2 regions of the Pseudarthrobacter sp. HLT1-7 genome follow, and region 2 is predicted to be linked to the other one. Evidence: predicted binding sites of a transcription regulator. Region 2 holds the regulator's gene; the other holds the start of a gene.
The links. The regulator HspR, encoded in region 2, represses chaperone genes until heat shock. The targets are predictions, from matches to a motif close to AAGTTGAGTCNNNNNGACTCAACTT.
Positions count from the first base shown of each region.

Region 1: clpB (ATP-dependent chaperone ClpB) is a predicted target of HspR. The motif match lies at 6,024-6,048, and genes of this name have one in related genera.

Region 1 is NZ_JBWZCH010000016.1:67,007-82,822, reverse strand. It holds gene AC50X6_RS14835 (EAL domain-containing protein) at 1-1,658, shown strand, start outside; gene AC50X6_RS14830 (TOBE domain-containing protein) at 1,784-2,194, shown strand; gene modA (molybdate ABC transporter substrate-binding protein) at 2,191-3,003, shown strand; gene AC50X6_RS14820 (ABC transporter permease) at 3,060-3,872, shown strand; gene AC50X6_RS14815 (sulfate/molybdate ABC transporter ATP-binding protein) at 3,869-4,918, shown strand; gene AC50X6_RS14810 (carboxymuconolactone decarboxylase family protein) at 4,960-5,469, opposite strand; gene clpB (ATP-dependent chaperone ClpB) at 6,081-8,750, shown strand; gene AC50X6_RS14800 (septum formation family protein) at 8,757-9,485, opposite strand; gene AC50X6_RS14795 (DUF3073 domain-containing protein) at 9,776-10,009, shown strand; gene AC50X6_RS14790 (hypothetical protein) at 10,216-10,743, shown strand; gene purM (phosphoribosylformylglycinamidine cyclo-ligase) at 10,829-12,007, opposite strand; gene purF (amidophosphoribosyltransferase) at 12,004-13,725, opposite strand; gene AC50X6_RS14775 (hypothetical protein) at 13,804-14,148, opposite strand; gene AC50X6_RS14770 (DUF6855 family protein) at 14,230-14,364, opposite strand; gene bcp (thioredoxin-dependent thiol peroxidase) at 14,402-14,881, opposite strand; gene AC50X6_RS14760 (hydroxypyruvate isomerase family protein) at 14,971-15,762, opposite strand.
Region 2 is NZ_JBWZCH010000012.1:88,350-104,165, forward strand. It holds gene AC50X6_RS12670 (MMPL family transporter) at 1-656, shown strand, start outside; gene AC50X6_RS12675 (hypothetical protein) at 1,024-1,434, shown strand; gene dnaK (molecular chaperone DnaK) at 1,727-3,589, shown strand; gene AC50X6_RS12685 (nucleotide exchange factor GrpE) at 3,592-4,269, shown strand; gene AC50X6_RS12690 (DnaJ C-terminal domain-containing protein) at 4,364-5,356, shown strand; gene AC50X6_RS12695 (heat shock protein transcriptional repressor HspR) at 5,372-5,818, shown strand; gene AC50X6_RS12700 (FAD-binding monooxygenase) at 6,242-8,173, shown strand; gene AC50X6_RS12705 (aldehyde dehydrogenase family protein) at 8,441-9,850, opposite strand; gene AC50X6_RS12710 (APC family permease) at 10,188-11,657, shown strand; gene AC50X6_RS12715 (AraC-like ligand-binding domain-containing protein) at 11,785-12,756, opposite strand; gene AC50X6_RS12720 (TetR/AcrR family transcriptional regulator) at 12,882-13,472, opposite strand; gene AC50X6_RS12725 (primary-amine oxidase) at 13,594-15,525, shown strand; gene AC50X6_RS12730 (hypothetical protein) at 15,535-15,816, shown strand, end outside.

The DNA.
Region 1 (15,816 bases), on a different contig from region 2:
TCGCAAGCGCCGACGGCGGGGCCGGTGCGGGTGATTCGGAGAAGGCGGGCCCCGGGAACCTGGCCGAGGTGCTGTCCACGAAAGAGGCGATGGTGCAGATTGAAGCCGACGAAGGCGAGAAAACTGAGATCGGGAGGTATGAGTTCCTGGTGCCGGTGTCGTCGCCGGGGGGCACGCTGGTGTTGGAGATCGACCAGCGAGCGGACATCGTCACGGAACTGGTCGCGGATCTGCAGTTGCGCAAGGTGTTGGGCCTGCTGTTGGCGGTGTTGATCGCGATTCCGTTGTCGTACGTTTTCGGCGGGCGCGCTTTGCACCGCCGCCAGTTGCGCGCGCAACGGGAGGCCGACGCCGATCCGCTGACTGGTCTGGCCGGCCGGCGCCCATTCAGGCCGGCGCTGGAGGCCGTGCTGAACCACAGGACGGACCCAACGGTGACGTTGGCCCTGATCGATCTGGACGGTTTCAAGCAGATCAATGACCGGCTGGGGCACAGTCACGGCGACCGTGTCCTGCATGGTCTGGCAGCTGCTTTTACGGAGTTGCGCGCTTCGGATACGGCGTTCCGGCTGGGCGGGGACGAGTTCGCGGTGATCCTGCCCGGCAGCGGCGAGGACCGCGCGGTCCGGGTGCTGGAACGGATCCGGACAGCTCTGGCCGGGACGTTTGCTGGGGTGACCTTCAGCGCAGGTATCGCTTCGAGCACCCCGGCTGATCCGTCGGAGCTGCAGGAACTGTGGGAGCGCGCCGACGCTGCGCTCTTTGAGGCCAAGCGGCGGGGCCGGTGCCAGAGCGTTACCTTTGGGTCCATGGCGGCGGGCCACACCGTCAGTGCCGAGAAGGTCGAGGCGCTCACGGCGCTGGTGGCGGGCCATGGCAGGCTCGCGGTGGCGTTCCAGCCGATCTGGGACCTGCGCCGCGGGGTGGTGCTGGCCCACGAGGCGCTGCTGCGGTTGCCGAAAGACTCCCCGATCCAGGGGCCCCAGGAGGCGTTCGATCTCGCCGAACGCCTGGGCCTGGCCGCGGCGCTGGATGCTCGGGCGCGGGGCGCGGTACTCACCGCGGTGAAAGCCCGGCAGTGGGAGGGGCTGCTGTTTTTGAACCTCCACCCCCACGCCCTGGCCGGCCTGGACATCGATGATCTCACCGCCGGGCTGGCCGCGGCAGGTCTGGAACCTGCCGACGTCGTCCTGGAAGTCACCGAACAGGCCGGACTGGACCACCCCGAACCGATCCGCACCCTCGCCGGGGCAAAGGCGCGGGGCTTCCGGCTGGCCCTGGATGACATGGGCGCCAGCAATGCCGGGCTGCGCGCGCTGACCCTGGTCCGGTTCGACATCATCAAGATCGACGGAGAAGTCATCTCCCGGCTCGGCACGGACCCTTCATCGGCGGCCACCGTGGCTGCGGCCATGACGTTCGTCGGGCAGACCGGCGGGTGGGTCGTGGCCGAGGGCATCGAAGAAGCGGCTATGCTCACGGCCCTGTTGCAGCCCGCAGGTACCCGCCCCGGCCGGGAGCCCGTGCTCGCCGGGCAGGGCTATCTGCTGGGCCGGCCGGGCGCTCAACCGGTCGGAATCGACACCCGCCTGCTTGTCCTGGACCGGCTGCCCTCCCATGACGCGGCAGAGGAACGCGACACCGACCGGACCGGCTGAGCGGATACCCGCGCCGCGGTCGGCACCCGCGCTGCGGCGCCAGCGAACCGCCGCGCCTTATCCATGATTCGGATGTGCGGGTAATTGACCGCATGGTGTCCGCATCTGCGGGTTAGAATTCCCGTATGCCTAATTTTCGCGTTTCCGAGGCCGCACGGTTTCTGGGCGTCAGCGATGACACCATCCGCCGCTGGACCGAGAATGGAAGCCTGACTCCGCTCAAAGACGACGCCGGACGGCTCGCCGTCGACGGTCTGGAGCTCGCCCGGCTCGCCCGGGAACAGGCCCAGCTGCCGGATGACCCGGCCAGGGCGGGCAGCTCGGCCCGGAACCGCTTCGTCGGGCTGGTCACCGCGATCACCGCTGACAAAGTCATGGCCCAAGTGGAACTGCAGTGCGGGCCCTTCCGGATTGTGTCGCTGATGAGCAGCGAGGCCGTGCGCGAGCTCGGCCTGGAGCTCGGCTCGGTCGCGACCGCCGTCGTCAAGGCCACCACGGTGATCATTGAGACGCCGAAAGGGAAGGGCCTCGTATGAGGCGCACCGGAAAGACCGCCGGGCTCGCCCTTGCCGTGTCTGTGGCCGCGGCGCTTGCCGGCTGCGGCGGGCAGGGCTCGGTGAGGCAGGGCTCGGCGGGGCAGGGTTCGGCGGGGCAGGGCTCGGCCGGCGCCGGCAGGACGCTCACCGTATTCGCCGCAGCCTCGCTCAAGGCACCCTTCACCGCGCTCGCAGCCACTTTTGAGGAAGCGCAGCCGGGCACCACAGTGCGGCTCAGCTTCGCCGGTTCCTCGGACCTGGCCACCCAGCTCGGCCAGGGAGCCCCCGCGGACGTCTTCGCCTCGGCTGATGCGAATACCATGGCCAAACTGAGCAATACGGGTCTGGTGGAAGGATCACCCAGGGACTTCGCCAGCAACGTCCTGGCCATCGCCGTGCCGCCGTCAAACCCCGCGGACATCCGGGGCGTCACGGATCTGGCCGGGCCCGGCGTGAAGGTTGTCATCTGCGCGCCCCAGGTTCCCTGCGGCGCCGCTACGAAGGCGGTCGAAAAGGCCGCCGGCGTCACCCTGAAGCCGGTCAGCGAGGAGTCTTCGGTGACCGATGTCCTGGGCAAGGTCACCTCGGGCGAGGCCGACGCCGGTCTGGTCTACGCCACGGATGTCCGGGCAGCCGGGGACAAAGTCACGGGAATCGCCTTCGCCGAGTCGGCCAGGGCCGTGAACACATACCCCATCGCCGTGCTGCGGAGCAGCAGGAACAAGGACCTCGCCGCAGCCTTCACCGCCTTGGTCACCGGCCCCGGGGGCAGGAAAATTCTCAGCGACGCCGGATTCGGCACACCGTGACCGGGGGCAGTGCGGCGGGCCATGCGTACAGCGGGATCCCCCGCTGGGTGGCGGTCATGGCCGCCGTCGGGGCGCTGTTTGTGCTGCTGCCGCTCGCGGCCATGGTGGCCAGAGTCAACTGGGCGCAGTTCATCCCGCTGCTCACCTCGGAAGCGTCCCTCACCGCACTTGGCCTTAGTCTGCGCACCGCGGCCGCGAGTACCGTGCTGTGCGTGCTGTTTGGCGTGCCGCTGGCCCTCGTGCTGGCCCGGGGTCACTTCCCCGGCCAGCGGCTGCTGCGTTCCTTCGTGCTGCTGCCGCTCGTCCTGCCCCCTGTCGTGGGCGGCATCGCGTTGCTGTACACCTTCGGCCGGCAGGGACTGCTGGGTCAGAGCCTCGAGGTGGCCGGAGTCCAGATCGCCTTCTCCACGACCGCGGTGGTGCTGGCCCAGACCTTCGTTGCCCTGCCGTTCCTCGTGGTCAGCCTCGAAGGTGCGCTGCGCTCGGCCGGCAGCCGGTATGAGGCCGTCGCCGCCACACTCGGTGCGCGCCCCACCACGGTGCTGCGCCGGGTCACATTGCCGCTGGTCCTGCCGGGACTCGCCTCCGGGGCGGTGCTCTCCTTCGCCCGCAGCCTCGGCGAGTTCGGGGCCACCCTCACCTTCGCCGGCAGCCTCCAGGGCGTCACCCGCACGCTGCCGCTGGAAATCTATCTGCAGCGGGAGACCGACGCCGACGCCGCCGTCGCGCTCTCCCTGTTGCTGGTCACCGTGGCGGTCATCGTCGTCGGGCTCACCTACCGGAGCCCGGCACCTGCCGGGTCCCGCAGCGCAGGATCCAGGCACGCGGCGGCCCGCGGCGCCAGCCGGCGCGTCCGGGTGACACCATGACGTTCACTGTCGACGCCGTCGTCGCCGCCCGCCGCTTCGAGGTCTCGTTGAGCCTGGGACCGGCCGAGACGGTTGCCGTGCTCGGGCCGAACGGGGCCGGCAAATCCACCCTGCTCTCGGTGGTCGCCGGGCTGCTTCGCCCGGACACCGGCCGGGCCGAGGTGGATGGCAGGGTCCTGTTCCACCTGGGCCCGGGGCAGAAAACCTGGACCGCGCCGCACCGGCGCGGAACCGCTCTCCTGGCCCAGGAGCCGCTGCTGTTTCCGCACCTGAGCGCGCTCGAAAACGTGGCCTTCGGGCCCAGGAGCAAGGGAATTTCCGCAGCAGAAGCGCGGGAGACCGCCCGGTACTGGCTCGCCGAGGTCGACGCCGGCGAACTCGCCCTACGTCGGCCCGGCGAACTCTCCGGCGGCCAGGCCCAGCGTGTGGCAGTGGCCCGGGCCCTCGCCGCGAATCCGGAGGTGCTGCTGCTGGATGAGCCGATGGCGGCCCTGGACATTCATGCGGCCCCGCGGCTGCGCCGGCTGTTGAAGCGGGTCCTCGCCGGGCGCCGTACCATTATCGTCACCCACGATGTCCTGGATGCCTACATGCTCGCGGACCGCGTGATCGTGATGGAGGGCGGCCGGATCACCGAGGAGGGACCCACCCGGGACGTGCTCAGGCGCCCGCGCAGCAGCTTTGCCGCCGGACTGGCCGGGTTGAACCTTGTGCCGGGAACCGTGACGCCCGTGGGCATCCGGTCCGGCGGAGGCCTCGACTTCGCCGGTCAGCACGACGGCCCCCTCGTCCCCGGGCAGGCCGGCGTGGCGGCGTTTCCGCCGTCGGCCGTATCTGTCTTCCTGGCAGAGGCGCACGGCAGCCCGCGGAACTCGTTCCCGGTGACCGTCACGGATCTTGAGCCACACGGGGATCAGATCCGGGTCCGCGCCGGCGAGTTGTCAGCTGACGTGACGCCGGCGGCGTCAGCGGACCTCGGTCTGGTGCCCGGTCTTCGGGTCTACTTCGTGGTCAAGGCGGCGGCGGTGTCCATCTACCCGGCGTGACGGCGTCAGGGCGGCGGCTGGAAGTGGTGGGCGGTGGCGGGCTACCCGCGGTCCTGGCGGACGGGATGCTGGCTGACGATTGAGACCCGGTTGAACGCGTTCATGGTGATCACGAGCCAGCTCACGGCGGAGAATTCCGCGGCCGTGAGGTGCCTGCGGGCCGTGGCCCCTTCGCGCTCGCGGGCATGGGAGTCGGAAATATTGGTGACGGCCTCCGCCAGTGTCAGGGCGGCACGTTCCTTCTCGGTGAAGAGCTCCGTGTCACGCCAGGCCGGAAGCACGGCAAGGCGCTGGGCAGATTCGCCGTTCGTCACGGCATCGCCCACGTGCAGGTCCAGGCAGTAGGCGCAGCCGTTGATCTGCGAAATCCGGACGTTCAGCAGTTCGATCAGAGTCCGGTCCAGCCCCGCTTCCTCGGCCGCCTCCTTTGCCTTCAGCCCGAGCCCGTTGAGGGCACGCCAGGCTGCGGGGTGTTCCTTGTCCAAAAAGACGCTGCGGGAGGTCGGGGTGTCGCCGGTGTTCGTGGAGTGCGGTGCCGTGGTCTCGTCCATGGCTCCAGACTACCCACGAGATACAGTCGGTATCTATGACAAGTTTGTCAATTGTGTGACAAGATAAGGCGACGATGGCGTCCCGGTGCGAGCGGTTCCCCCGACTACCCCGCACCGGGAGCGCCAACGTCGGCAACCAACTCATTCGACGGGCGGCTCCTTGGGGGAGTCGACCGTCGAATTGGCTTAATCAGGTTCAGCAGCGGGCCGGAGCGGGGTGGCGGGGCGGAGGGATGGAGGACTCCGCGCCACATCAGTGGCGGCTGGGTGCATGCTCACTCCTGCTGGGCGCCCCTGGGGACATGTCCATTCCTGGGTCCGGGCTTGGTCCGCAGTGGGACATGCCCATTCTTCCGGTCCGATCCGTTGGGACATGTCCATTCCTGGGCCCGGGCACTGGACATAGTGGGACCATGTCCAATGGTCCGCGCATGCGCGGGACATGTCCCGTGGGGGTGGGCGCTCGGTCCCTGGTCCGGTCCGGTCCCTGGTCCGGTCCGGTCCTGGACAGCCGTTTCGCTGTGGGCAAACATGGAGCCAAAGGGTCAAATGCAGAGTTGAGCGGAGTAGACTCAACTTTGAGATCAACATCAGCTCGGAAGGAGCTCTCTTTGGACGCCAAGTTCACCACCAAGAGCCAGGAGGCTCTCTCGGCCGCCGCCATGAACGCCTCGACGGCAGGGAACGCGCAACTCGAACCTGCCCACCTGCTCAAGGCGCTTATGGACCAGCGGGAGGGTGTCGCCGTCGCGCTCCTTCGCGCCACCGGCACCGATCCGGATTCGGTCAGCGTGCAGGCGAGCACCGCCATCAAGGCGCTCCCGTCGACGTCGGGCGGTTCCGTGCAGCAGGCACAGCTGTCCCGGACCGCCATGCAGGCGATCAAGAATGCCCGGAATGAGGCTGAGCGGCTGGGGGATACGTTCGTCTCCACGGAGCACCTGCTGCTGGGCCTTTCCGCCGGAAGCGACAACGTGGGCAAGCTGATGCGCGACGCCGGCGCCTCCCATGAGGCCCTGCTCGCAGCCCTGCCCGGCGTCCGCGGCGACCGTAAGGTCACCAGCCAGGACCCCGAGAACACGTTCCAGGCTCTCGAGAAGTTCGGCACCGACCTCACCGCGGTGGCCCGCTCCGGCAAACTGGATCCGGTGATCGGCCGCGACGCCGAGATCCGCAGGATCATCCAGGTCTTGAGCCGCCGTACCAAGAACAACCCCGTCATCATCGGCGAACCCGGCGTAGGGAAAACCGCCGTCGTCGAGGGCCTTGCCCAGCGGATGGTGGCCGGCGACGTGCCCGAAAGCCTGCGCGGCAAGACCCTGATCGCCCTGGACCTCGCGTCCATGGTGGCCGGCGCGAAATACCGCGGCGAATTCGAGGAACGGCTTAAGGCCGTGCTGGAGGAGATCAAGAGCTCGGAAGGGCAGATTGTCACCTTCATCGACGAGATCCACACGGTGGTGGGCGCGGGCGCCACCGGGGACAGCTCCATGGACGCCGGCAATATGCTCAAGCCCATGCTGGCCCGCGGCGAACTCCGCCTCATCGGCGCCACCACGCTGGACGAGTACCGTGAAAACATCGAGAAGGACCCCGCCCTGGAACGGCGGTTCCAGCAGGTCTACGTCGGCGAGCCGAGCGTAGAGGACACCATCGGCATCCTCCGCGGGCTCAAGGAACGCTACGAGGGGCACCACAAGGTGGCCATCGCCGACTCCGCACTGGTTGCCGCCGCCACGCTCTCGAACCGCTACATCTCCGGCCGCCAGCTGCCTGACAAGGCGATCGACCTCGTGGACGAGGCCGCCTCCAGGCTGCGGATGGAAATCGATTCCGCCCCGGAGGAGATTGACCAGCTGCGCCGGGCCGTGGACCGGCTGACCATGGAAGACCTGGCCCTGGCCAATGAGAAAGACGCCGCGTCCGTGGAGCGGCTCGCCGCCCTGCGCGCGGACATGGCGGACAAGAAGGAACTGCTGGCCGCGCTCAACGCCCGCTGGGAAGCCGAAAAGGCCGGCCTGAACCACGTCGGCGATCTCAAGGCCCGGATTGACGAGCTGCGCTCCGCCGCCGAGAAGTACCAGCGTGAAGGCGACCTCGAGGCCGCCTCCCGCATCCTTTACGGCGAGCTCCCCGCGTTGGAACGCGAGCTGAACCAGGCTGCCGAGGCGGAGTCCGCCCGCGTAGCCGGCGGCGGGGCCAGACAGGAACCCATGGTGGCCGACGAGGTCACCGCGGACGACATTGCCGAGGTGATCTCGGCCTGGACCGGCATCCCCGCCGGGCGCATGCTGCAGGGCGAAAGCCAGAAGCTGCTCGAGATGGAGCACGTCCTGGGCGAGCGGCTGATCGGCCAGACCCAGGCCGTCACCGCGGTCTCCGACGCCGTGCGCCGGGCCCGCGCCGGGATCAGCGATCCCAACCGCCCCACCGGCTCCTTCCTGTTCCTGGGCCCCACGGGCGTCGGCAAGACCGAGCTCGCGAAGACCCTGGCGGACTTCCTGTTCGACGACGAACGGGCCATGGTGCGGATCGACATGTCCGAGTACTCCGAGAAGCACTCCGTGGCCCGCCTCGTGGGTGCCCCGCCCGGTTACGTGGGCTACGAGGAAGGCGGCCAGCTGACCGAGGCCGTCCGCCGTCGTCCGTACTCCGTGGTGCTGCTCGACGAGGTGGAGAAGGCCCACCCGGAGGTTTTCGATATCCTGCTGCAGGTGCTCGACGACGGCCGCCTCACCGACGGCCAGGGCCGCACCGTGGACTTCCGCAACGTGATTCTGGTCCTGACCTCGAACCTCGGCAGCCAGTTCCTGGTGGACCAGACCCTGGATGCCGAGACCAAGCGCGCGGCCGTTATGGCCGCCGTCAACGCCTCCTTCAAGCCGGAGTTCCTCAATCGGCTCGATGAAGTGGTGCTGTTCGACCCGCTCAACGTCGAGGAACTGTCCCGGATCGTGGAGCAACACGTCAAGGAACTGGGCGAACGGCTCAAGGGCCGCCGGCTCAACCTCGAAGTCACCGACGGCGCCCGCGCCTGGCTCGCGGTGACCGGTTTCGACCCCGCCTACGGCGCCCGGCCGCTGCGCCGGCTGGTCCAGCGCGAGATCGGCGACCGGCTGGCCAGGGCCATCCTGTCCGGCGGGATCGCAGACGGGGACACGGTGCTGGTGGATACCGCCCCGGACCTGCAGGAACTCACCATGGGCGGCGCGCAGGCGTCGGACCGGCCCGACGGCGGCGCGGCCACCGGCGGCGGCCTCTCGGTGCGCCGCAAGGAGTAGGGCCCCTCAGGGACGCAGCGACTCCATAATGACGTTCCCGGTGGAAGCGGTGACGTAGCAGTCCACGCGCCGGTCGCCCTTTTCCCAGCTGGTGGAGCTCGGGTACGCGTTGCGCTGCATCAGCTCGTAGTTGGTGGCCGCGGCAGTCAGTTGCGCGCCGCGGCAGGTCTCGCGGCCCTTGTCCTTCAGGGCTGTCAGGCCGGGGTACGACTCCGCGGCCTGGTAGTTGTGAATGGCGACCAGCTGGGCCGAGTGGCCGCTGGCGCAGGCCACCACGGTGGACGTCGGGGCGTCCGGGTCAAAGTCCTTGAAACAGTCGCCCAGCTGGAAGTCCAGGGCGCCGATGCCCTCCAGCGGAAGCGGGCCACGGCCCGCCGGAGCGGCGGTCGAGGTTCCGGCGGGGGCGGAGGAGCTGTCCGCGGCGGGCGGCTTGGTGCCGGCGCCCAGTGAAGTCAGCCACCAGATCAGCACGCCAAGGACGACGACGGCGGCCACGGCAGCGCCCGCTTTCGCGAGGCCCTGGCGTTGAACCCAGCCGCCACGCTGGGAGGCGGACCGTAGGGGAGCCGACGACGGCACAGCGGGGGGCACCACCGGCGGCGCGGACGACGGCGGCGCCGAAGGCCGGGGAGGTGCCCCGGGCGCAGCCGCGGCGGTGGACCGCTGGCCGGATTCACCGGCACGGGGAACCTCAGGCAGCCCGGCGTCGCCGTGCCTTGCGTTCTCTTCGGTCACTGAGAATTCACCACTTCCGAGCGTCTTTGCCGGGGCTGGACGCCCGGCGGAGGGGCCCGTTTCCGGGAGTCCACTATAAAACTCTATCTAAGATGCCGGCCGTACGGCGGGACGCCGGCTCGCGGTTCGGGGCCGCCGGGGGCGCGATACTGCCGGGGCGGCTACCCCGGCGAGCAGTTGAAGCAGAAAGCATGTAATCTAGGCTTACGACAAATTGACCAAACATTCCGGGGCCTCACCGATCACCAATGGTGGCCACCTCCGGTCCGAGTACAAAAGGGGGTCACGCCATGGGGCGCGGCCGTCAAAAGGCAAAAGCTACCAAGCAGGCTCGGGATATTAAGTACTATTCCCCGAACACTGACTACACTGCCCTTCAGCGTGAGCTCAAGAGCTCAGAAGGCCGGGCACCGAGCCGTTTCCCGAGTGAGCCCGCTGAGCCGGACTATTCGGCTTATGCGGATAAGTACGCGGACGGTGTGGAAGAAGACGACGACGAGGTAGATTCCCGTCGCATAGGTTAGTAGACACTTCATTCCGGCACCCCGCTCCACCCGGGACTGCCGGCCAATGATCTTCAGGCCCGCCGGCCCACACCACTTCGGGTGTGGACGGCGGGTTTCTGCTGTCGGATTTTCCGGCCGGCCATTCGCCGCCCAGCCAGTGCACGCGGTGCATTGCTCGGATGCGCAGCCACACGTCCACCTCCGGCACATGGAAGTATTCACTTATGACTATTAGCAATGATGACGCCAATCTTCCGGCGGCAATGGACTCTCATGGCCTCGACGACACTCCTGAAGTCAGCCGCGGGTGGGACCACATCGGGGCCATCATTGTCGATGCAACGTTGCAACGGCGGCAGAACTACCATGCGACCGTCAAGCCCCGCGTCGTCGCTCTGGTTGAGGCATGGCCGGATGCAAGCACCACCAGCGGATTCCGCAGGCGCCTCGATACCGGCGAGCTCTCGGACGTTATCAGCTGGCCTTCGCCTGGCCGTCTTGCCCAGGTAGAGGACATGACGCGCGTGTTCGAGCGTCATGGCATCGATACGGTCATCGATCTCCGAGGCGCCCTCGGCGACCAGGCCGGGAGAACCGTTCTCCGGGAAGCCCTGGCGGGCGTGCGGCATGTCAGTCCCAAAACGCTGGACTACATCGAAACCCTGAGCGGAACCACCACGGGTGCGGCCGCCACGTCCCGTCGTGACGACGCAGGACAGCCGACCCCTCCTCCGAGCGTCGACGCAGGCTGAAACACATCGAGTGCTCCGCAACTGCCGTTCTGGACGTTCTAAACGGCAGTTGCGGAGCACTCGATGAGGGTGTGGGGCGGGCGGGTCAGGCGTAGGCGTTGACCAGCCGGACGGCCCCGCCGTCGACGCCCTTGGCTCCCTGCGTGTAGTCCGGGCCGGTCTTGAAGATCGAATCCGAGTTCTCCTCGACGGTGCCCATGATCCAGGCCGGCAGGCCGCGGTCGTTGAGGCGGTTCACCGCGGCGTCGGCGGCGTCGGCGGAGACGATTGCCACCATGCCCACGCCCACGTTCAGGGTGCGCTCGAGGTCTGCGAGCGGGACGTTGCCCAGCTCGGCGACCAGCTTGAAGATGGCCGGCAGTTCCCAGGTTGCGCGGTCCACGGTGGCCAGCAGGCCCTGCGGCAGGACGCGGGCCAGGTTGGCGGCCAGGCCGCCGCCGGTGACGTGGCTGAAGCCGTGCACAGCTTTGCCGCCTGTGGCAGGGGATGCGTTGACAGGGAAGGCGCGGGCCAGATCCAGGCAGTCGGCGGCGTAGACACGGGTCGGCTCCAGGAGCTCCTCGCCCAGGGTGCGGCCGAGTTCGGAGACCTGGCGGTCCAGGGCCCAGCCGGCGTGGTTGATCACGCGGCGGACCAGAGAGTAGCCGTTGGAGTGCAGGCCGGAGGAGGCCATGCCGATGATCACGTCGCCGGCGCGGACACGGTCCGGGCCGAGCAGATCGGCGGCCTCGACAACGCCGGTGGCGGCACCGGCGACGTCGTACTCATGCTCACCCAGCAGGCCCGGGTGCTCGGCGGTTTCGCCGCCCACCAGGGCGGTGCCGGCGACGGAGCAGGCGGCGGCGATGCCGCGGACAATGTCCGCGATGCGCTCCGGGACAACCTTGCCGCAGGCGATGTAGTCGGTCATGAACAGCGGCTCGGCGCCCACCACCACGATGTCATCGACCACCATGCCGACGAGGTCGAAGCCGATGGTGTCGTGGATGTCCATGGCCTGCGCGATTGCCACTTTGGTGCCGACGCCGTCTGTGGAGGTGGCCAGCAGCGGGCGCTTGAAGGTGAGCAGCCGCGAGACGTCGTAGAGGCCGGCGAAGCCGCCCACTCCGCCGATCACCGAGGAGTTGTGGGTCGCCTTAACGGCGCCCTTCATGAGTTCGACGGCGCGGTCGCCCGCTTCGACGTCGACGCCGGCGGAGGCGTAGGTGATGCCGGCGGCGTTCTGGGCGGCGCTCATGTCAGCGGCCGGGGAGGCGGAGGTCATACGGGCTCTTTCTTGTCGGCAGCAAACGTATCAGCGTCAATGTATGAGGCGACGGCACGGTCGGCGGGCGTGATCACGCGGTCGGCGTCGGTGAGCAGTTCCTCGAATTCGGCGTCCGGGCCCGGATCGCAGCCGGTGGCGCCGGCTTTCCCGGCCGGATCCTCGTCGGTGGCGATGCCGGCCGCGGCTTCGGCTGCGGTTTCCGGGGCCGCGACGCCGAGGGCGGCGTCTCCGGCCGCGGGAAGGCCGCCGAGATCGGTGCGTTCCAGCAGATTTTTGCCCGGCTTGTCCGCACCCGGCAGCGCGATCGGGTAGTTGCCCGTGAAGCAGGCGGTGCAGAGGCGTTCACGCGGTTGCTGGGTGGCGCCGATCATGCCGTCTTCGGAGATGTAGGCCAGGGAATCGGCGCCGATGGCCTGGGTGATCTCCTCAATGGTGGCGCCGTTGGCGATCAGCTCAGCGCGGGAGGCGAAATCGATGCCGTAGAAGCACGGCCACTTGACCGGCGGGGAGGAGATCTTGATGTGGATGCTCGCTGCGCCCGCCTCCCGGAGCATCCGGACGATGGCGCGCTGGGTGTTGCCGCGGACGATCGAGTCGTCCACCACCACCACGCGCTTGCCGCGGATCACAGATTCCAGGGCGTTGAGCTTGAGCCGGATGCCGAGCTGGCGCAGGGTCTGCGAGGGCTGGATGAAGGTGCGGCCCACATAGGAGTTCTTGACGAAGCCGTGCGCGAAGGGGATGCCGGATTCCTCGGCGTAGCCCACGGCCGCGGGGGTGCCGGACTCCGGGACGGGGATGACGATGTCCGCTTCCTGGGTGTTTTCGCGGGCCAGCTGGCGGCCCATCTCCACCCGCGACTCGTACACCGAGCGGCCCGCAATAGAGGCGTCCGGGCGGGCGAGGTAGACGTATTCGAAGACGCAGCCGGCCGGCGTCGCCTCCGCGAAGCGCTGGGAGCGGACACCGTCCTCGTCGATCGCGATAAACTCGCCGGGTTCGATTTCGCGGATAAAGCTGGCGCCGACGGTGGCGAGGGCGGACTGCTCGGAGGCGACCACCCAGCCGCGCTCCAGCCGGCCCAGGCACAGCGGGCGGATGCCGTACGTGTCGCGGGCCGCGTAGAGGGTGCCTTCGTCCATAAAGACAAAGCAGAAGCCGCCCTTGATCCTGGGCAGCAGCTCCATGGCGCTCTGTTCGAGGGACTTGCCCTCTTCGCCCTCCAGCAGCGCGGTGACAAGGGCCGTGTCTGAGGTGTTGCCCTGCTTCATCTCGCCGCTGAGGTGGCCGCCGTTGCGGTCCATGATCATGGCCTTGAGCTCGGCGGTGTTGGTCAGGTTGCCGTTGTGGGCCAGGGCCACGGTGCCCGTCGCCGTCGCGCCCAGGGTGGGCTGGGCGTTGGCCCAGTGGCTGGCGCCGGTGGTGGAGTAGCGGCAGTGGCCGACGGCGAGGTGCCCGGTCAGGGTGTTCAGCGTGGTCTCGTCGAAGACCTGGGATACGAGTCCCATGTCCTTGTAGACACTGATCCGCTTGCCGTCGCTGGTGGCTATGCCAGCAGACTCCTGACCGCGGTGCTGCAGTGCATACAGCCCGTAGTAGGTGAGTTTTGCAACTTCTTCACCGGGAGCCCAGACCCCGAAGACGCCGCAAGCGTCCTGGGGGCTTTTTTCGCCGGGGAGAAGATCATGGGAAAGTTTTCCATCGCCGCGTGCCACTGGTTGATTATCTCACGTTGTGCGCTGGGTCATTCCCGGCGGCCGGTTTGTGACCTGGGCCCGGTGCTGCTGTCCGGCTCAGGATTCGGTGCGGTCTTCGGATTCGGGCCGGGATTCGGGTACAGACTCGACGACGGCGTGCTCGGCGCGGCGGACGCTCAGGCGGTCGAGGATGAGGGCGGCGACGGCGCCCAGGACGGCGCCGCCGGCGGCACACAGGATCAGGAAGAAGCCGAAGACCGAGTTGCGGTCCCAGCTTTCATCGCCCGGGAGGCCGTAGGCCAGGAATGCTGCAACAGCGACGCCCACAAGTGAGCCCAGGATCAGGAACGGCACGTATTTCGGCGCGCGGCGCACGGTGACCTCGCGCCGTTCGGGGACGTGCTGCTCGCCTGCGGTGCCGGAGACTTCGGGGGTTGACATGCCGTTAAGCCTACTGCCACGACGGCGTGAGGCGCCCCGGCGCATTGCGCTGGCCGCCTACGCGGACGTTGTGACGGGTGGTCATTCTTGCCGTTTTGCCGGGGCGTCGACGATGAGGGCCCGGACCGGGGCGTCGACGATGATGGCCCGGACCGAATTGTTGCGTTTGTCGTGCGTGAGCTCCGCGAGGCCCAGCGCTTCCAGCAGGGGCGGCAAGCGTCGTCGAGCCCACCTGGCACACAAGGGCGAGGGATCAGACGCCGAGTTCTTCCCTCAGCGCGGCCACGTGGCCCTGGGCCTTGACCTGGTACTGGGCCAGCTTCACGTTGCCATCGGGATCCACGGCCACCGTGGACCGGACGATTCCCTCGGTGATCTCGCCCCGGACCAGCTTTTCGCCCCAGGCGCCGTAGGCGAGGGCCACGGCTTGGTCCTCGTCGGCGAGCAGCGGGAATGTGAGGGCGAAGTCGCCGGTGAACCGGGCCAGGGCCTCCCGGCCATCGGGGGAGATGCCGAGCACGTCGTAGCCGGAGCCCTGCAGCGAGGCCAGGCTGTCGCGGAAGTCGCAGGCCTCCGTGGTGCAGCCGGCGGTGGCGGCCTGCGGGTAGAAGTAGACAATGACGTTCTTGCCGCGGTAATCGGCCAGCGATACATGCTTACCCTCTGCATCCGGGAGCGTGAACTCCGGTGCGGGCGTTCCGGGCTGGAGCTTGACGGTGAGGCTGGTGCTCATGGGGATCCTTCTGCAGATGGATTTCGTGGGTTTTTGTGCACAACACCGGTGCCGGGTGCCGTATTCCGGCGCTTTGGCAGCGGCCGGGGCTAGAGTCCGTCGGCAAGCCAGCTGAACGCCGTGCCCGCCTGTTCCCTGTATTCGAGGCCGATGAAGCCCTCGTAGCCGAGTTGGCGGCTGCGGGTGATCCACTCGCCGAGGGGAAGCTCTCCGGTTCCGGGGGCGCCGCGGCCGGGGTTGTCGGCGATCTGGATGTGCCCGAAGTCGCCGGCGTGTTGTTCGATCACGGCCGCGACGTCGTCGCCGTTCACCGCCAGGTGATAGAAATCGGCGAGCAGCCGGAGGTTCTCCGCGCCGGCCTCCGCCCGGACCCCGGCTATCACGCGCAGGGCATCCTTAGCGGTGCGAAGCGGGTATTCCGGCGCGCCGCTGACCGGCTCCAGCAGGACGGTCCCGCCGAACCGCCCGACGCCGGCAGCCGCGGCGGCGAGGTTCTGCACCGCCAGCTCGTCCTGGGCACCTGCTGCCTGGCCATCGATCCGGTTGCCGTAGAGGGCATTGAAGGCCCGGCAGCCGAGGCGCCCGCCGATCCCCGCGACGGCGTCGACGTTGTCCAGGAACTCCGCGGCACGCGCAGGCCAGGAAACCAGCCCGCGGTCGCCGGCCGGCATATTCCCAGCGTTGAAGTTCAGCCCCGTGAGCTGCACTCCTGCGTTGGCGATGGCCCGCTCGAACGCGGTGGTTTCGGCGTCGGTCGGGACGGAGGCCTCAAACGGCCACCAGAACTCGACGGCGTCAAAGCCGGCCGCTTTGGCCGCAGCGGGCCGGTCCAGGAGGGGAAGTTCCGTCAACAGGATGGAGCAGTTTACTGAATACGTCACGGTGGGCTCTTTCCGAAGTCGGCGGGGGTGGGCCACAGTGCCGGGATTCAGGTG
Region 2 (15,816 bases):
CCGGCGCCCTCGTGGGCGGCGTGACCGCCACGGCGCTGGACACCAACACCACCGCCCAGCGCGACCTGGTGACCATCATTCCGGTGGTCCTTGCCGTGATCCTGGTGATCCTGATGCTGCTGCTGCGCTCCGTGCTGGCTCCGGTCCTGCTGGTCGCCTCGGTGGTCCTCTCCTACGGTGCGGCCATGGGTGTCTCCGCAGTGGTCTTCAACAACTTCTTCGGCTTCCCGGGAGCGGACGCCACGGTGCCACTCTTCGGCTTCGTCTTCCTCGTGGCGCTGGGCGTGGACTACAACATCTTCCTGATGAGCCGGGTCCGGGAGGAATCCCTGAAGCACGGCACCCGGCCCGGCATTCTGCGCGGCCTGGGCGTCACCGGCGGCGTCATCACCTCCGCCGGCGTGGTCCTCGCGGCGACCTTCGCGGCGCTGGGTGTCATTCCAATCATGTTCCTGGTGCAGTTGGCCTTCATCGTGGCCTTCGGCGTGCTGCTGGACACCGTGCTGGTCCGCTCCCTGCTGGTGCCGGCCCTGGCTTACGACATCGGCCCGCGGCTGTGGTGGCCGAGCAAGCTGGGCCGTCCGGAGACTGATGGCCGTGCCCGCGCCCTGCCCGCCGCCGAGGCGCAGCAAGCCGCGGACGCCGGAATCCGCTAAGCAGGACCCCACCCCAAGCCGCAGCCGCTGTCACCGTCCCTGGTCCCCCCACCAGGCCGCGGTGGCGGCGGCTGCTTCCTTGAGCGGCGCCGGCTGCCCGGGCTGCCCCGCAGGCGTGTGACTCCGTCACGGGCGGCGCTTTCCCTGCACGCCGCCGTCGTCATCCCGCGCGGGGAGCGCCCATTTGACGCAAATGGCCTCCATGGGGATCGTCATTGCGGCCATTCGTGGCGAATGGGCGTTGCAGCGCCTCCGCCATCCGGCGTCGGCAGTGAGTGTCCCACCCCCTGTTGCCTCCCAGTGGGGCTGGGTAGACTGCGACTGCGTCCGCACGGGCGCGCCCGATGCTTCCAGGGAGGATCCATCCATGTCTGAAAACAGAGAGTCCGATCGAACGGCAGCCCACGTTGTAGGCGTAGAGGCCGAACCCAAAGAGGCCGCAGCCGAAGTCGCCGAACCCAAAGAGGCCGCAACCGAAGTCGCCGAGGGGCAGTATGTCGCGGGCGACTACGGCTCAGCGGGCGCCACCGGCGAAAATTCTGCTGCCGCAGAGGAAGGCGAATACCCGGAGGGTGACTACGGCGCCGCGGGCGTGGCCGGCGGGACCGCCGTCGGCGATGCTGAAGGCGACTACCCCGAAGGTGACTACGGCAAAGCCGGCACCGTCGGCGAGACCGCGGTGGACGGGACGCCTGCCGCCGTCGAGGAGGGCGAGTACAAGGAAGGCGACTACGGCGCGGCGGGATCTGCCGGTGAAGCGCCCCGCGGGGACCGCTAGGCGGGGACTTCGCGCACAGCGAAACTGCCACATGTGACGGTGCCTCCGCGCGCCATTGCGGGGAAGCTGGCCTGCCGAGACGCCTTCAAGGTTGCCCAAAATCCAAGGTTGAGCGTTCGCGACTCAACTTTGAATTGACTTCGGCTGCTGCCTGGGTAAGGTTGAGTGCAGATCGCTCAATGACTGGGCGAGCACCGATCTCGGCAGGTCCCACCCCGGGCAGCAGTTCGATCACCGGGCCGTAGCCCGGCACCGGAGCCAGCAAGTTTCCAAGAAAAGAAGGAAGCAATACATGTCACGTGCAGTAGGTATTGACCTCGGAACAACCAACTCCGTCGTCTCCGTTCTCGAAGGTGGCGAGCCCACCGTTATTGCCAACGCCGAGGGTGGCCGCACCACGCCGTCGGTTGTTGCCTTCTCCAAGACCGGCGAAGTGCTGGTCGGTGAGATCGCCAAGCGCCAGGCCGTCAACAACATTGACCGCACCATCGCCTCCGTCAAGCGCCACATGGGCACCGACTGGTCCGTCGCTATCGACGACAAGAAATACACCGCGCAGGAAATCTCCGCACGCATTCTGATGAAGCTCAAGAACGACGCCGAGTCCTACCTGGGTGAGAAGGTCACGGATGCCGTGATCACCGTCCCCGCGTACTTCAACGACGCCGAGCGCCAGGCCACCAAGGAAGCCGGCGAAATTGCCGGCCTGAAGGTGCTGCGCATCGTCAACGAGCCCACCGCGGCCGCACTGGCCTACGGCCTGGACAAGGGCAAGGAAGACGAACTCATCCTCGTCTTCGACCTCGGCGGCGGAACCTTCGACGTCTCCCTGCTCGAGGTGGGCAAGGACGAAGACAACTTCTCCACCATCCAGGTCCGCTCCACCGCCGGCGACAACCGCCTCGGCGGCGACGACTGGGACCAGCGCGTCGTCGACTTCCTGCTGAACCAGCTCAAGGTCAAGGGCATCGACCTGTCCAAGGACAAGATCGCCCTGCAGCGCCTGCGTGAAGCAGCTGAGCAGGCCAAGAAGGAACTCTCCTCCTCCACCAGCACCAACGTCTCGCTCCAGTACCTCTCCGTCACCCCCGACGGCCCGGTCCACCTGGACGAGCAGCTGACCCGTGCGAAGTTCCAGGAACTCACCAAGGACCTGCTGGAGCGCACAAAGAAGCCGTTCCACGATGTCATCAAGGAAGCCGGCATCAAGCTCTCCGAGATCGACCACATCGTGCTCGTCGGCGGTTCCACCCGGATGCCGGCAGTCTATGACCTGGTCAAGGAGCTCGCCGGCGGCAAGGAGCCGAACAAGGGCGTCAACCCGGACGAGGTGGTCGCCGTCGGCGCCGCCCTGCAGGCCGGTGTCCTGAAGGGCGAGCGCAAGGACGTCCTGCTGATCGACGTCACCCCGCTGTCCCTCGGCATCGAAACCAAGGGCGGCATCATGACGCACCTGATCGAGCGCAACACGGCCATCCCCACCAAGCGGAGCGAGACCTTCACCACGGCGGATGACAACCAGCCCTCCGTGTCGATCCAGGTCTTCCAGGGCGAACGCGAGTTCACCCGCGACAATAAGCCGCTGGGCACCTTCGAGCTGACCGGTATCGCCCCGGCTCCGCGCGGCGTCCCGCAGGTCGAGGTCACCTTCGATATCGACGCCAACGGCATCGTGCATGTCTCCGCGAAGGACAAGGGCACCGGCAAGGAGCAGTCCATGACCATCACGGGCGGTTCCAGCCTCTCCAAGGAAGACATCGACCGCATGGTCAAGGACGCCGAGGAGCACGCAGCAGAGGATAAGGCCCGCCGCGAGGCAGCCGACACCCGTAACACTGCCGAGCAGCTCGCCTACTCCGTGGACAAGCTGATCGCCGACAACTCCGACAAGCTGCCGGACGAGGTCAAGACCGAGGTCCAGGCCGACGTCGACGCCCTCAAGGCCGCACTTGAAGGCACCGATGACGCAGCCGTGAAGACCGCGTTTGAGAAGCTGCAGGCTTCGCAGACCAAGCTCGGCGAGGCCATCTACGCCCAGCCCGGTTCCCCCGACGGTGCCGCCGGCGCCCAGGGTGCACCGGCCGGGGAGCAGGCGGCCGGGGCCGACGAGGACATCGTCGACGCCGAGATTGTTGACGAAGACGAGAAGAAGTAATCATGCCGCATCACGGTAACGAAGAAGAGCACGGTTCTTCCGAGGACCGGCGGGACGCTGAACAGCGGGCAAACGAGCCGCAGAAGCCGATCATCCACGACAACCGCAAGGTTGATCCGGAGACCGGCAAGGCCCGCCACCCGGACCAGGAAAGCCATCCGGACCAGGAAAGTGCCGACTCAGGGGACGCCCTGTCCCAGGTGGAGGACATCCTCAACAGCGCTGAGGTGCCGGCCGCGGAGTCCGTGGCTCAGGGAGTCGACCCGGCCGAGGCGGAGGAGCTCAAGAACGATCTCCGCCGCCTGCAGGCCGAGTACGTCAACTACCGCAAGCGGGTTGAACGCGACCGTGCCGTGGCGGGGGAGATGGCCGTCATCGGCGTCCTGAACTCCCTGCTCCCGGTCCTGGACGACGTCGACGCCGCCCGTCAGCACGGCGACCTCACGGACGGCCCGTTCGCTGCGATCGCGGCCAAGCTGGAGAATGCGGTGAAGACGTACGGCCTCGTGCGCATCGATGAGACCGGCGTGGAGTTCGATCCCACGATCCATGAGGCTCTCATCCAGCAGCCCGGCGCGGACGTCGAGATCGACACCGTCAGCCAGGTTTTGCGATCGGGCTACAAGTCCGGTGACCGCGTGCTCCGCGCAGCACAGGTCATTGTGGCCGTCCCGGCCTAGCATTACCTCATCGAAGTGACAGTTCGCGCCCATGTTTCGAACAAACATGGGCGTGAACTGTCACCTCGGCACACAGATTTGAAAGGAAACGCCATTGGCTAGCCAGGACTGGGTGGACAAGGACTTTTACAAGATCCTTGGCATCGCCAAAGACGCTTCCGGAGCCGACATCAAAAAGGCTTACCGGAAGCTCGCGCGGCAGCACCACCCGGACACCAACGCGGGGGATGCCGCTTCGGAGCGGAAATTCAAGGACATCTCCGAGGCCTATTCCGTGCTTTCCGATGCCGATGAGCGCCAGCAGTACGACGCCGTCCGGGCCATGGGCGGCGGCGCCCGCTTCGCGCCCGGCGGAAGCGGCGGCGCGGGTGGCGGCGCCGGCTTCGAAGACCTCTTCGGCGGCCTCTTCACCGGCAACGCGGGCCGCCAACCCGGCGGGTTCAGCACCTCCGGCGGGATTCCGCCCGAGTTCGCCGATTTGTTCGGCGGCGCCGGGGCCGGCGGTGGATTCGGCGGCGGCCAGTCGTTCCAGCGCGCTCCGCAAAAGGGTGCGGACCGCACCGCGTCCACCAGCATCTCCTTCGCAGGCTCCATCCGCGGAACCACCATCGGCCTGCGTGAACCGGACGGCGAAGTCATCGATGTGCGCGTCCCGGCCGGCATCAAGGACGGCCAGAAGGTCCGTGTCCGCGGCAAAGGCCAGTTCGGCCCGGCAGGCAACGGGGACCTTATGGTGACGGTCTCGGTGAAGCCGCACGATTTCTACGTCCGCGACGGCGACAACCTGCGCATCCACGTTCCGGTCACCTTCCCGGAGGCCGCCCTGGGAGCCGATATCGAGGTCCCGACCATCGACGGCGACAAGGTCAGGGTCCGTGTTCCGGCCGGCACACCGTCGGGCCGCACGCTCCGGGTCAAGGGCCGCGGCATCAAGCACGCCAAGGCCACCGGCGACCTCCTGGTGACCATCGACGTCGCCGTCCCGCGGAAGCTGGGCAAGGAAGCTGAGGAAGCCGTCAAAGCCTTCGCGGCCGCCACCGCCGGCGAGGACGTCCGCGCCGAACTGGCAGCCAGGGCGCGGCTCTAGGAACGGGCTAGCGCCATGGGCATCGAATTCGACTTCGACCAGCCGATCTTTGTCATCTCCGTCGCCGCGCAACTGGCGGATATGCACCCCCAGACGCTGCGGCAGTACGACCGGCTCGGCATTGTCTCGCCCAGCCGTGCGCCGGGAAAGTCCCGACGGTATTCGCAGCGGGATGTAAATATGCTACGCGAGGTGCAGCGGCTCTCCCATGAGGGCGTCTCGCTCGAAGGTATCAAGCGGATCCTCCAGCTCGAAAACCAGGTGACGGCCTTGCAGGGCCGGGTCATTGAACTGACCGAGGAACTGCAGCGCCGGCCGCGGGCCGTGGACGCCCGTATTTTTGCGGCTGGAACGGCGGGCGACGTCGTCAGCCTGGCCCGTGGAAAGCGCCCCCGGGCCCGCTCCCAGGCCCTTGTGGTGTGGAGGCCGCGCGGGACGGGCTTTGAACTCCCGCAGGGCTGACCGTTCCCTTCGACCTTTCCCCGGGCCCGGTCCCCTTGGTGGCTGCCCGCGGTCGCGGTCTGCCCCGGTCCCGCCGCCATTATGGGGCCTCCACCGTGTTCGCGACGCTGGCCTAGCCCTCCATCCTGATCATGGCGGCGACCTCAGACCTGCAACGCGGGGTCACTTCGAGCCCATCCGGAGGGGCTTTACCGGCGCTAAGTGACCCCGCGTTGATGTTCTCTGCCGTGGCGAACGGATTCTGTCGACCGGGAACTGTCGACCGGCGACCCATGGTTGCGGCAGTTCTCAAGGCACTTGTAACCCGCGTCATACCTGCCGTAGAATTTCGGATTACGGTAGTTTTCAATTATCGAACACGTCGTTCTATTATCGAACACAACTACGGCAACAGGCCGCCACACAGCGAAGTGAGGAAAGCCCGTGCAGTTCCACCACTACGGTTACGTATCCGGTGACCCGCGAGTCCAGCCGGCCGCCGGCGTCGGCATCGATCGGTCCGCGCAACTTCCTGACGAGGTCGACGTGCTCGTCGTGGGCACCGGGCCCGCAGGCATGCTCACGGCCGCACAGCTGTCCCAGTTCCCGGGCGTCACGACGCGGATCGTGGAGCGCCGCAGCGGTAGGCTCGCCATCGGCCAGGCCGACGGCATCCAGGCCCGGAGTGTCGAGACTTTCCAGGCTTTCGGCTTCGCCGAGAGGATCATCGCCGAGGCTTACCGCATCACCGAAATGGCCTTCTGGAAGCCGGACCCCGCGGACCCTTCCCGCATCGTCCGTGCCGCCCGGGCTGTCGACGACGCGACCGGCGTCAGCGAATTTCCGCACCTGATCGTCAACCAGGCCCGCGTCCTGGACTATTTCGGCGAGTTCATGGCTAACTCGCCCACCCGCATGTCGCCGGACTACGGCCTGGAGTTCCGCAGCCTTGAGGTCGCCGACGAGGGGGAGTACCCCGTCACCGTCACACTCCTCCACACGGCCGGCCCCGACGAGGGCCGGGAGCGCGTTGTCCATGCTAAGTACGTCGTCGGCGCGGACGGCGCGCGGAGCAAGGTGCGGGAATCGATCGGCTGCACGCTCGCCGGCGACAAGGCCAACCACGCCTGGGGCGTCATGGACGTCCTCGCCGTCACCGATTTCCCGGACATCCGCACGAAGTGCGCCATCCAGTCCGGCGCGGGCGGCAGTATCCTCCTGATTCCCCGCGAGGGCGGCCACCTCTTCCGCATGTACGTCGACCTTGGCGAGGTCCCGCAGGACGACGCCGGCGCCGTGCGCAGCACAACGATTGGGCAGATCATCGCCAAGGCGAACAACATCCTCCACCCCTACACGCTCGACGTGCGCGACGTTGCCTGGCACAGCGTGTACGAGGTTGGACACCGCCTCACTGACCGGTTCGACGACGTCCTCCCGGACCAGCGCGGCATCCGCACGCCGCGCGTATTCATCACCGGCGACGCCTGCCACACGCACAGCGCCAAGGCGGGCCAGGGAATGAACGTCTCCATGCAGGACGGCTTCAACCTGGCCTGGAAGCTGGGACACGTGCTTGAGGGCCGCAGCCCGGAGAGCCTCCTGTCAACGTATTCGGCCGAGCGCCAGGTCATCGCGAAGAACCTCATCGACTTCGACAAGGAGTGGTCGACGCTCATGGCGAAGAGGCCCGAGGAGTTCGAAAGTCCCTCCGAACTCGAGGACTTCTACGTGAGTACCGCCGAGTTCCCCGCCGGCTTCATGACCCAATACGCCCCGTCCATGCTCATCGCTGCGCCTGTCCACCAGGAGCTGGCCGCCGGCTTCATCATCGGCAAGCGGTTCAAGTCCGCGCCCGTTGTGCGGGTCTGCGATGCAAACCCGGTGCAGCTAGGCCATCAGGCCGCGGCGGACGGCCGCTGGCGCATCTACGTCTTCGCCGACGGGGCAGCGCCGCAACAACAGGCGGCGGCACCGTCGCCGGCCGCGGACCTGGCTGAGTGGATCGCCAGCTCGCCGGAATCCCCGCTCGCCGCCACCCCCGAACGGGCCGACCGAGACGCGTGGTTCGACATTAAGGTCATCTACCAGCAGGACCATACGAGTATCGACATCGGAGCCGTCCCGGCCGCATTCAAGCCTCAAGTGGGGCCGTTCCGGCTCACCTGTCTCGAGAAGGTCTACGCCATCGATGCGGCGGCGGACATCTTTGAACTGCGCGGCCTCGACCGCGGAGGTGTTGTGGTGGTGGTGCGGCCGGACCAGTACGTGGCTGACGTTCTGCCGCTGACGGCGACGGCAGAGCTCGGCGCGTTCTTCGCGCCCCTCCTGCGGGCAGGCAGCCGTGCCCCCGAATTCCAGGATCACGCGGGCTAGGCGCCGGCGCGGGCATCCTGCCGATGGAGTGGTGACGCTCCCGCCCATACCCCCGTCCAGATCCATTGCTCAGGCCGATTCCGCTGCGGAAAGCGTCCCATGACGCGTAAACGGTACAGCGCTACGGGTATACCCGTAGCGCTGTACCGTTCGCGCGTCGCCAACCCTTATTCGAAGCGAAAAGCTGCTTCGACGCGTCAGGCAGGTTTCCCGCGGCCGGGGCGAACTCCCTCCGGCCTCCCTCGTCGCTAGATGCCCCCGACAGGCCTAGCCGTTGATGACCTGCGGCACGCCGAGGGCTTTAAGTCCCTCGACGCCGAATTCCAGGCCATAGCCGGATTGCTTGGCACCGCCGAAGGGGACCCGTGGGTCCACGGCGCCGTGCTTGTTAATCCACACGGTGCCGGCCTGGATCCGGGCCGCGACCTTGCGGGCCGCGGCCTGATCGGAGGACCAGACCGAGGCGCCGAGTCCGACGTCGAGGGCGTTGGCCATGGTAACTGCCTCGTCCACCGTGCTGTAGCGGATGATGGGCAGGGCGGGACCGAACTGTTCCTCGGCCACGAGAGGATTGTCGTTGGCGATGTCGGCAACCAGGGTTGCAGGGTAGAAGTAGCCGGGCCGGTCCGTGTCCGGGTTCCCACCGAGGAGAATCTTGGCCCCGGAGTCGCGGGCGGCCTCAACCAGCCGTGCCACGATGTCGAACTGCTGCCTGTTCTGCAGCGGGCCCAGGACATTGGCTTCGTCGAGACCGTTGCCCATGGGCATGGCGGCGGCGACCGCGGTGAGTTCTTCGCAGACGGCGTCGTAGATGTCGCTATGGACGTAGAGGCGCTTGAGCGCGGCGCAGGTCTGGCCGGTGTTGATGAACGCGCCCCAGAACAGGCCCTCGGCGATCGACTTCGGATCAGCGTCGGGCAGCACGATACCGGCGTCGTTGCCGCCCAGTTCCAGGGTGAGGCGCTTGACAGTGTCCGCGGAGGACTTGATGATCGCTTTGCCGGTGGCGGTGGAGCCGGTGAACATGACCTTGCCGATCGCAGGGTGTCCGGCCAGGGCCTCGCCAACCTCGCGGCCGCCCGCGACCACGGACAGGAGGCCCTCGGGGAGTTCCTGGTTCAGGACATGGACAAGGGCCAGGACACTCAGCGGCGTGAATTCCGAGGGTTTGACTACCACGGCGTTGCCCATCCGCAGGGCGGGGGCGATCTGCCAGACGGTGATCATCATGGGCCAGTTCCAGGGCCCGATCGCCCCGACGACGCCGATGGGCCGGTAGTGCAGCTCGGCGCGGGTCTCGCCGTCGTCCACCACGGTTTCCGGGTCCAGGGGCGTGGCGGCGGCCGCGCGGAGCCAGGCGGCGCAGGCGCCTACCTCAAAGCGGGCGTTTGGCCCGTTGAGCGGCTTGCCCTGTTCGCGGGAGAGGAGGCGGGCTAGCTCCTCAGTGGAGCGTTCGACGGCGTCGGCGGCCTTGAGCAGTGCGGCGCTGCGGGCGTCGTGCCCCAGCGCGGCCCAGGCCGGCTGCGCAGCCGCTGCGGCGGCGATGGCCTGTTCGAGGTCCTGGACGGTGTGGACGGGCGCTTCGCCGACCGCTTGACCGGTGGCGGGGTCGAGGATGGTCCGGATCTGGCCGGTAGCCGGGGTAATCGCAGCCAGAAGGGCGTCGTAGGTTTCCATGGTTGTACTCCACATCGAGTAGTTGAGGCACTGGGCTATTGAAGCACTGCGTACTTGAAGCACTGCGCGCGGCACAGGATGGTCCCAGAGCGGCCGTACTGTCATGTCCGAGTGTCCCCCGGTGCGGGACGCGCAGTCTTGTCTTTGCGCGAACTGAAGTTGACCCATTGCGAAGGATCGCGACGGCCTAGTATGCCGCTGCGCTGAGGAACAACAACCGATCGCTGATCGACAAAAAAGTGACCGGCGTCACCTGCCATGCTGGATTGCACGGTGCAAACCACCTCGATTTCTCAGACAGCTATTTCCCAGGCTCATGACCGTTAAGAAGGATCCGATGAGTATTTCAAATTCCGAGTCCCGGACCGCGGAAGCAAGTTCCCGCACGGAGCACTCCACCGCGCTGCGCGCCGGCAGCGTCGGCGTTATGGGCATCCTCTTCTTTGTTCTGTCCGCCCAGGCGCCGTTGACCGGAATCGTCGGGGCATCACCGCTGGCCGCAGCCCTCGGCAACGGTCCCGGAGCGCCCGGGGCATACCTCGTGGTGGGCATTGTCATTGTGATCTTCGCCGTAGGGTTTGTTGCAATGAGCCGCAAGATCCAGGCCCATGGCGCCTTCTACGCCTACGTGACGGCGGCCTTTGGGCGCAAGACCGGAGCGGGAGCCGCGTGGCTCGCGCTCCTCGCGTACAGCACGGTCCAGGCTGCGATGTATGGGCTGTACGGCGCGGCGTTCTCGGGGCTCCTCGGTTCCGCCGGCATCGTGGTTCCCTGGTGGCTGCTGGCCGTGGTCACCATGGCGGGCGTGCAGGTGCTGGGATCTCTCAACATTCAACTCGGGGCGCGGGTCCTGGCGTTGCTCGTGGGCCTGGAGGTCGCCATCCTGCTCATGTTCGGGTTCACCGTGCTGTTGCGGGGCGGCGGACCGGAAGGAATCAGCCTGGCGGCGTCCTTTTCTCCCGCGGCGATCGCCACCGGTGCCCCGGGCGTCGCCATCATGTTCGCAGTCGCCTCCATGTTTGGCTTCGAATCCACGGCCATCTACTCGGCCGAGGCCAAGGACGCCCAACGCACGGTAGCCCGTGCCACGTACCTTTCGGTGGGGGTCATCTCGGTGTTCTTCTCCTTCATTTCGTGGATGCTGGTCAGCTACTACGGCCCCTCTCACGTCATTGATGCCGCGGGCGCAGCCCTCGAATCGGGAGATTCCACCTCCTTCGTATTGACGCCGATGGTGGAGCTGTTCGGGCCCTGGGCCGGAATAGCCACGGGCGTCCTGCTCGTGTCGTCCCTGCTGGCCGGCATCATCGCCTTCCACAACGGCATCAATCGTTACCTCCATTCGCTGGCCCTGCGCGGGTCCATGCCCGGTGCCGTGGCCCGCACTAACCGGCACCGGGCCCCCGCCGCCGCCGCGCGGATCCAGACACTGATCGCACTCCTGCTCGTGGCGCCGTTTGCCTTGCTGTCCCTTGATCCTGTCCTGACCCTCTTCTCCTGGTTCAGCGGACTGGCCGTGGCGGCGCTCCTGGTCTTGTATATCCTGTGCTCCCTTGCCGTCGTCGCGTATTTCCGGCGCGAAAAGGTGGCCGGCCAGGTCTGGCAGACCAGGGTGGCACCGATATTTGCCACGTTGCTGCTCGGCTGGGTTCTGTTCCTCGTGGTCAGCAACTTCACGGCATTGATCGGCGGCAGTGCCGAAACGGCCGTGGGCCTGCTGATCGCGGTGCCCATATTGTTTGCGGCCGGCGTGCTGGTGGAAGTCGGCGTGGAACGCAGGGCAGAGCGGGCAGGAGTCCCCGTCTAGCAGCGGGCCCTAAGGGTAGAAGGGGGCGGTGCCGGGTAAATCCGGCACCGCCTTTTCTAACATTCCAGCTCGCGGGGTTAACGACGGGCGCTGACAGCACCTGCCGTCACCGCGGGAGCGGGCCGTTCTAGGCGCCGCGCCGCCAGTCGCTGGGGGATTCGCCGAAGGCGTCACGGAAGGAGCGGCTGAAGTGGGCCGCATCCAGGAAACCCCAACGCCCGGCCACGGCTCCGACGGACATGCCGGCCAGGAGCGGATCCCGCAGCTCTCGGCGCGCTCCTTCCAGCCGTTGGGTCCGGATCCAGCTCGCCACGGTGGTCCCGGATTCATGGAAGACGTTGTGCAGGTGCCGCGTGGAGATGAAATGGGCCGCTGCGATGGAAGCGGGCGAGAGCAGCGGATCAGCCAGGTTGGCGTCGATGTACTCGCGGACGGATGCCGCCAGGAGGGCCTGGGGCCTCATCCGGTCCGGGGACATGTCCAGTTCCGAGTGCAGCATCGTGGACACGAGATCGAGGGCGTTCGTGGCAAGGCGGGACCCGCTGGGGCCGCTCAGCGCATTCAGGTTCTGCGCGAGGTGGGCGATGAACGGCCCGACGATCGCGGCGAGGCCTGTGTCAGCGGCCATCCGCACGGCGGAGAGTTGTGCAATGCAGTCCGGCGGCAGGGAAAGTGCATCCCAGGGGAACATCACCACCATGAGCCGGGCGTCCGCCTCGAACGCAAGCGTGTAGGGGCGGCTGGTGTCGTAGATGGAGAGATCGCCCGGGCGCAGCAGAGCCTCGCGGTTGTCCTGGATGAGGAGCCCGGTGCCTTGCAGTTGGAGATTGAGCTTGAAATAGCGCTCGTTGGACTGCGCAATCAGGGCCGGCGTGCGGTGGACCTCATGGCTCGTGGAGGAGACTTCGACGACCGCCATGCGGTCCAGCCGGCGGGCCCGCATGCGGCCGCGGAAGTTCTCGGCATTTCCGCTCGAGGCGGCCAGGGGAACGAAGGACTCCGCGACGAGGTGCCGCCAGTGGTCGAAGGAGGTTGCCGTGCTGGTGCGGACGTCCTGTCCGGCAGGACTGAGTGACAGGCGGGCTGCAACTGCGGTCATAGAAGATCCTGACGCCGTCGTACTTCGGGGATTGTGTCGTGGGACACAGTCCTTTCAGGGTAGCGTCGCAGCCCGTCGATGTCATCTTTTTTCGACAACCGGCGAAAAAAGATTGTCCGCGGGTCCTAGCAGCCGAGCAGGGTCAGGAATCCCTCCAGCTGCTCGTTCAACCCTAGCTCCACCTGGCCTTCCGGGGCGAGCGCCGCCGCGATCTGGGCGCCGAGGAGAAGGTTGAGCAGCTGCCCGGCCAGGGCGGCGTCGTCGACGGCGGTGGTGACGGTGCCGGCGTCCCGCGCCTCGGCAAGATACTGCCGCATGGCCGCAAGCCACTGCTGCATCGATTCCCGATGGATCCGGGCCTTGCCGGGATCGTTGATGGCCTTCTGCCAGAACGGAATGACAATCCGGGCCTCGTTGATCCGCTCCTCATCCAGGGGCAGCACCTCGACGCAAAATGCCCGCAGGGCCTCGAGCCCGGCCTGACCGGCGGTGACCTCCGCGATGCGCTCGTTGGTGCGGTTGAAGACGTGCCCGAATGCGAAGGTCAGCAGGTCATCCTTCGTGGGGAAGTACGGCTTAAGGGCCCCGTTCGCAAAGCCGGCCTCGAGGGCAATTTCCCGCATGGTGGCACTTTCGATCCCGAGCCGGGCGATGATCCGCCACGTGGCGTCGACGAGTTCAAGCCGCCGCTGGTGGTGGTCGACAATCTTTGGCACCGGGCAGCTCCCCAAAATATTTGCGTCGGACTCTTGTGGCACATCTTACGTTTCCGTATTCTCTACAACTATAGAAAATAAAGTTCTGGCCCGCCAGGGTCCCCGAGCAAAGGTCGCCATTATGCCCGCACAAACTGACACCCGCACCCCGTTTAGTCCCTACAGTCCATACGGCCTGGCCACAGACGCCGAAATCACAGCAGTCCAAGGCATCCTGCGCGCCGCGGGCCTGCTGGGCGAGACCAAACGCATCGCGTACCTGGGCCTGGTGGATCCCGCCAGGAACGCGCCGGAGGGACGCGAGGACCGCCGGTTCCGCGTCTTCGTCCACGATGTGTCCGGAGGACGCCCTGCCGACGTGACCGTCTCGGTTTCCACCGGCACAGTGGTTTCCGACGTCGAGCTGGACACGGCCGTGACCGGTGAGCTCCCCGTCCTGGAGGAGGAGTTCGAGGTCGTCGAACAGCTTCTGGCCACGGACGAGCGGTGGCTCAAGGCGCTGGCGGAACGCAACCTGGACGTGAGCAAGGTGCGGGTGGCACCCCTGTCGGCCGGTGTCTTCGAGTACCCGGAGGAAAAGGGCCGCCGGATCCTGCGTGGCCTGGCCTTCGTGCAGGATTTCCCCGAGGACAGCGCCTGGGCGCACCCCGTGGACGGTCTCGTGGCGTACGTCGACGTCGTCAGTAAGGAAGTCACGCAGGTTCTGGATACCGGCGCCGTCCCGGTTCCCGCAGAGCACGGCAACTACACGGATCCTGATCTGACCGGGCCGCTGCGGACCACGCAGAAACCCATCACCATCACCCAGCCGGACGGGCCCAGCTTCACGGTCACGGGCGGGAACCACATTGAATGGGAAAAGTGGAGCGTCGATGTCGGCTTCGATGTCCGCGAAGGGGTGGTGCTGCACAATCTCGGCTTTCAGGACGGCGGCCGTCTGCGGCCCATCATCAACCGCGCCTCCATCGCCGAGATGGTGGTCCCGTACGGGGACCCGTCGCCGATCCGGTCCTGGCAGAACTACTTCGACACCGGCGAATACCTCGTGGGCCAGTACGCCAATTCGCTGGAACTGGGCTGCGACTGCCTCGGCGAGATCACCTACCTCAGCCCCGTGATCAGCGACGCCTTCGGTAACCCCCGGGAGATCCGCAACGGGATCTGCATGCACGAGGAGGACTGGGGAATCCTGGCCAAGCACAGCGACCTCTGGACAGGCATCAACTACACCCGCCGCAACCGTCGCCTGGTGATCTCTTTCTTCACCACCATCGGCAACTACGACTACGGCTTCTACTGGTACCTTTACCTCGACGGCACCATCGAGTTCGAGGCTAAGGCCACCGGCGTCGTCTTCACCTCCGCCTACCCGGAGGGCGGCTCGGCCAACATCTCCCAGCTCGCCCCGGGCCTGGGCGCCCCGTTCCATCAGCACCTGTTCAGCGCGCGCCTGGACATGGCGATCGACGGCCTCACCAACCGGGTCGAGGAAGAAGACGTGGTCCGGCAGGCGATGGGCGAAGGCAACGAACGCGGCAACGCGTTCTCCCGGAAGCGCACGGTCATCGCCCGCGAATCCGAGGGCGCCCGCGAGGCCGATGCCCGCAGCGGCCGGACCTGGGTCATTTCCAACCCGCGGTCACGCAACCGCCTCGGCGAACCCGTGGCCTACAAGCTCCACGCCGAGGGGCACCCCACCCTGCTGGCGGACCCGGAGTCCTCCATCGCCTTGCGCGCCGCCTTTGCCACGAAGGACCTGTGGGTGACCCGGTTCGCCGAAGACGAGATGTACCCCACGGGCGACTTCGTGAACCAGCACGCCGGGGGAGCGGGCCTGCCGCGGTATGTGGCGCAGGACCGGGACCTGGACGGCCAGGACATCGTGCTGTGGCACACCTTTGGCCTGACCCACTTCCCGCGGCCCGAGGACTGGCCCATCATGCCGGTGGATACAGCCGGCTTCAAGCTACGGCCGGAGGGCTTCTTTGACCGCAGCCCCGTGCTGGATGTGCCCGCGAGTGCACAGCCGGCCGGCGGCCACTGCCATAGCTGATCCGGCGCCGTGAGTGTCGCAGCCAGTGTGGGCCGCCGGGCCGGCATGGTCCCGCATTCCCGGATCTGCGCCGCCGTGACGGCGGCGTCGAGCCTCGCGCACCTGTGGCTTGTCGCCGTCAACCAGCACGGGACGTGGCTGAACCTGCTCATGCTGGCCATGGTTGCGGTTTGTCTGCCGTGCGCCGTGCATATCTGGCGCCACGGACGGGCCAGCGCCCTTCGCCAGGTCATGGCCTCGGCTCTGGCGATGACCGGGGTGCATGCGCTCTTACTCCTCGGCGCCGGGGCT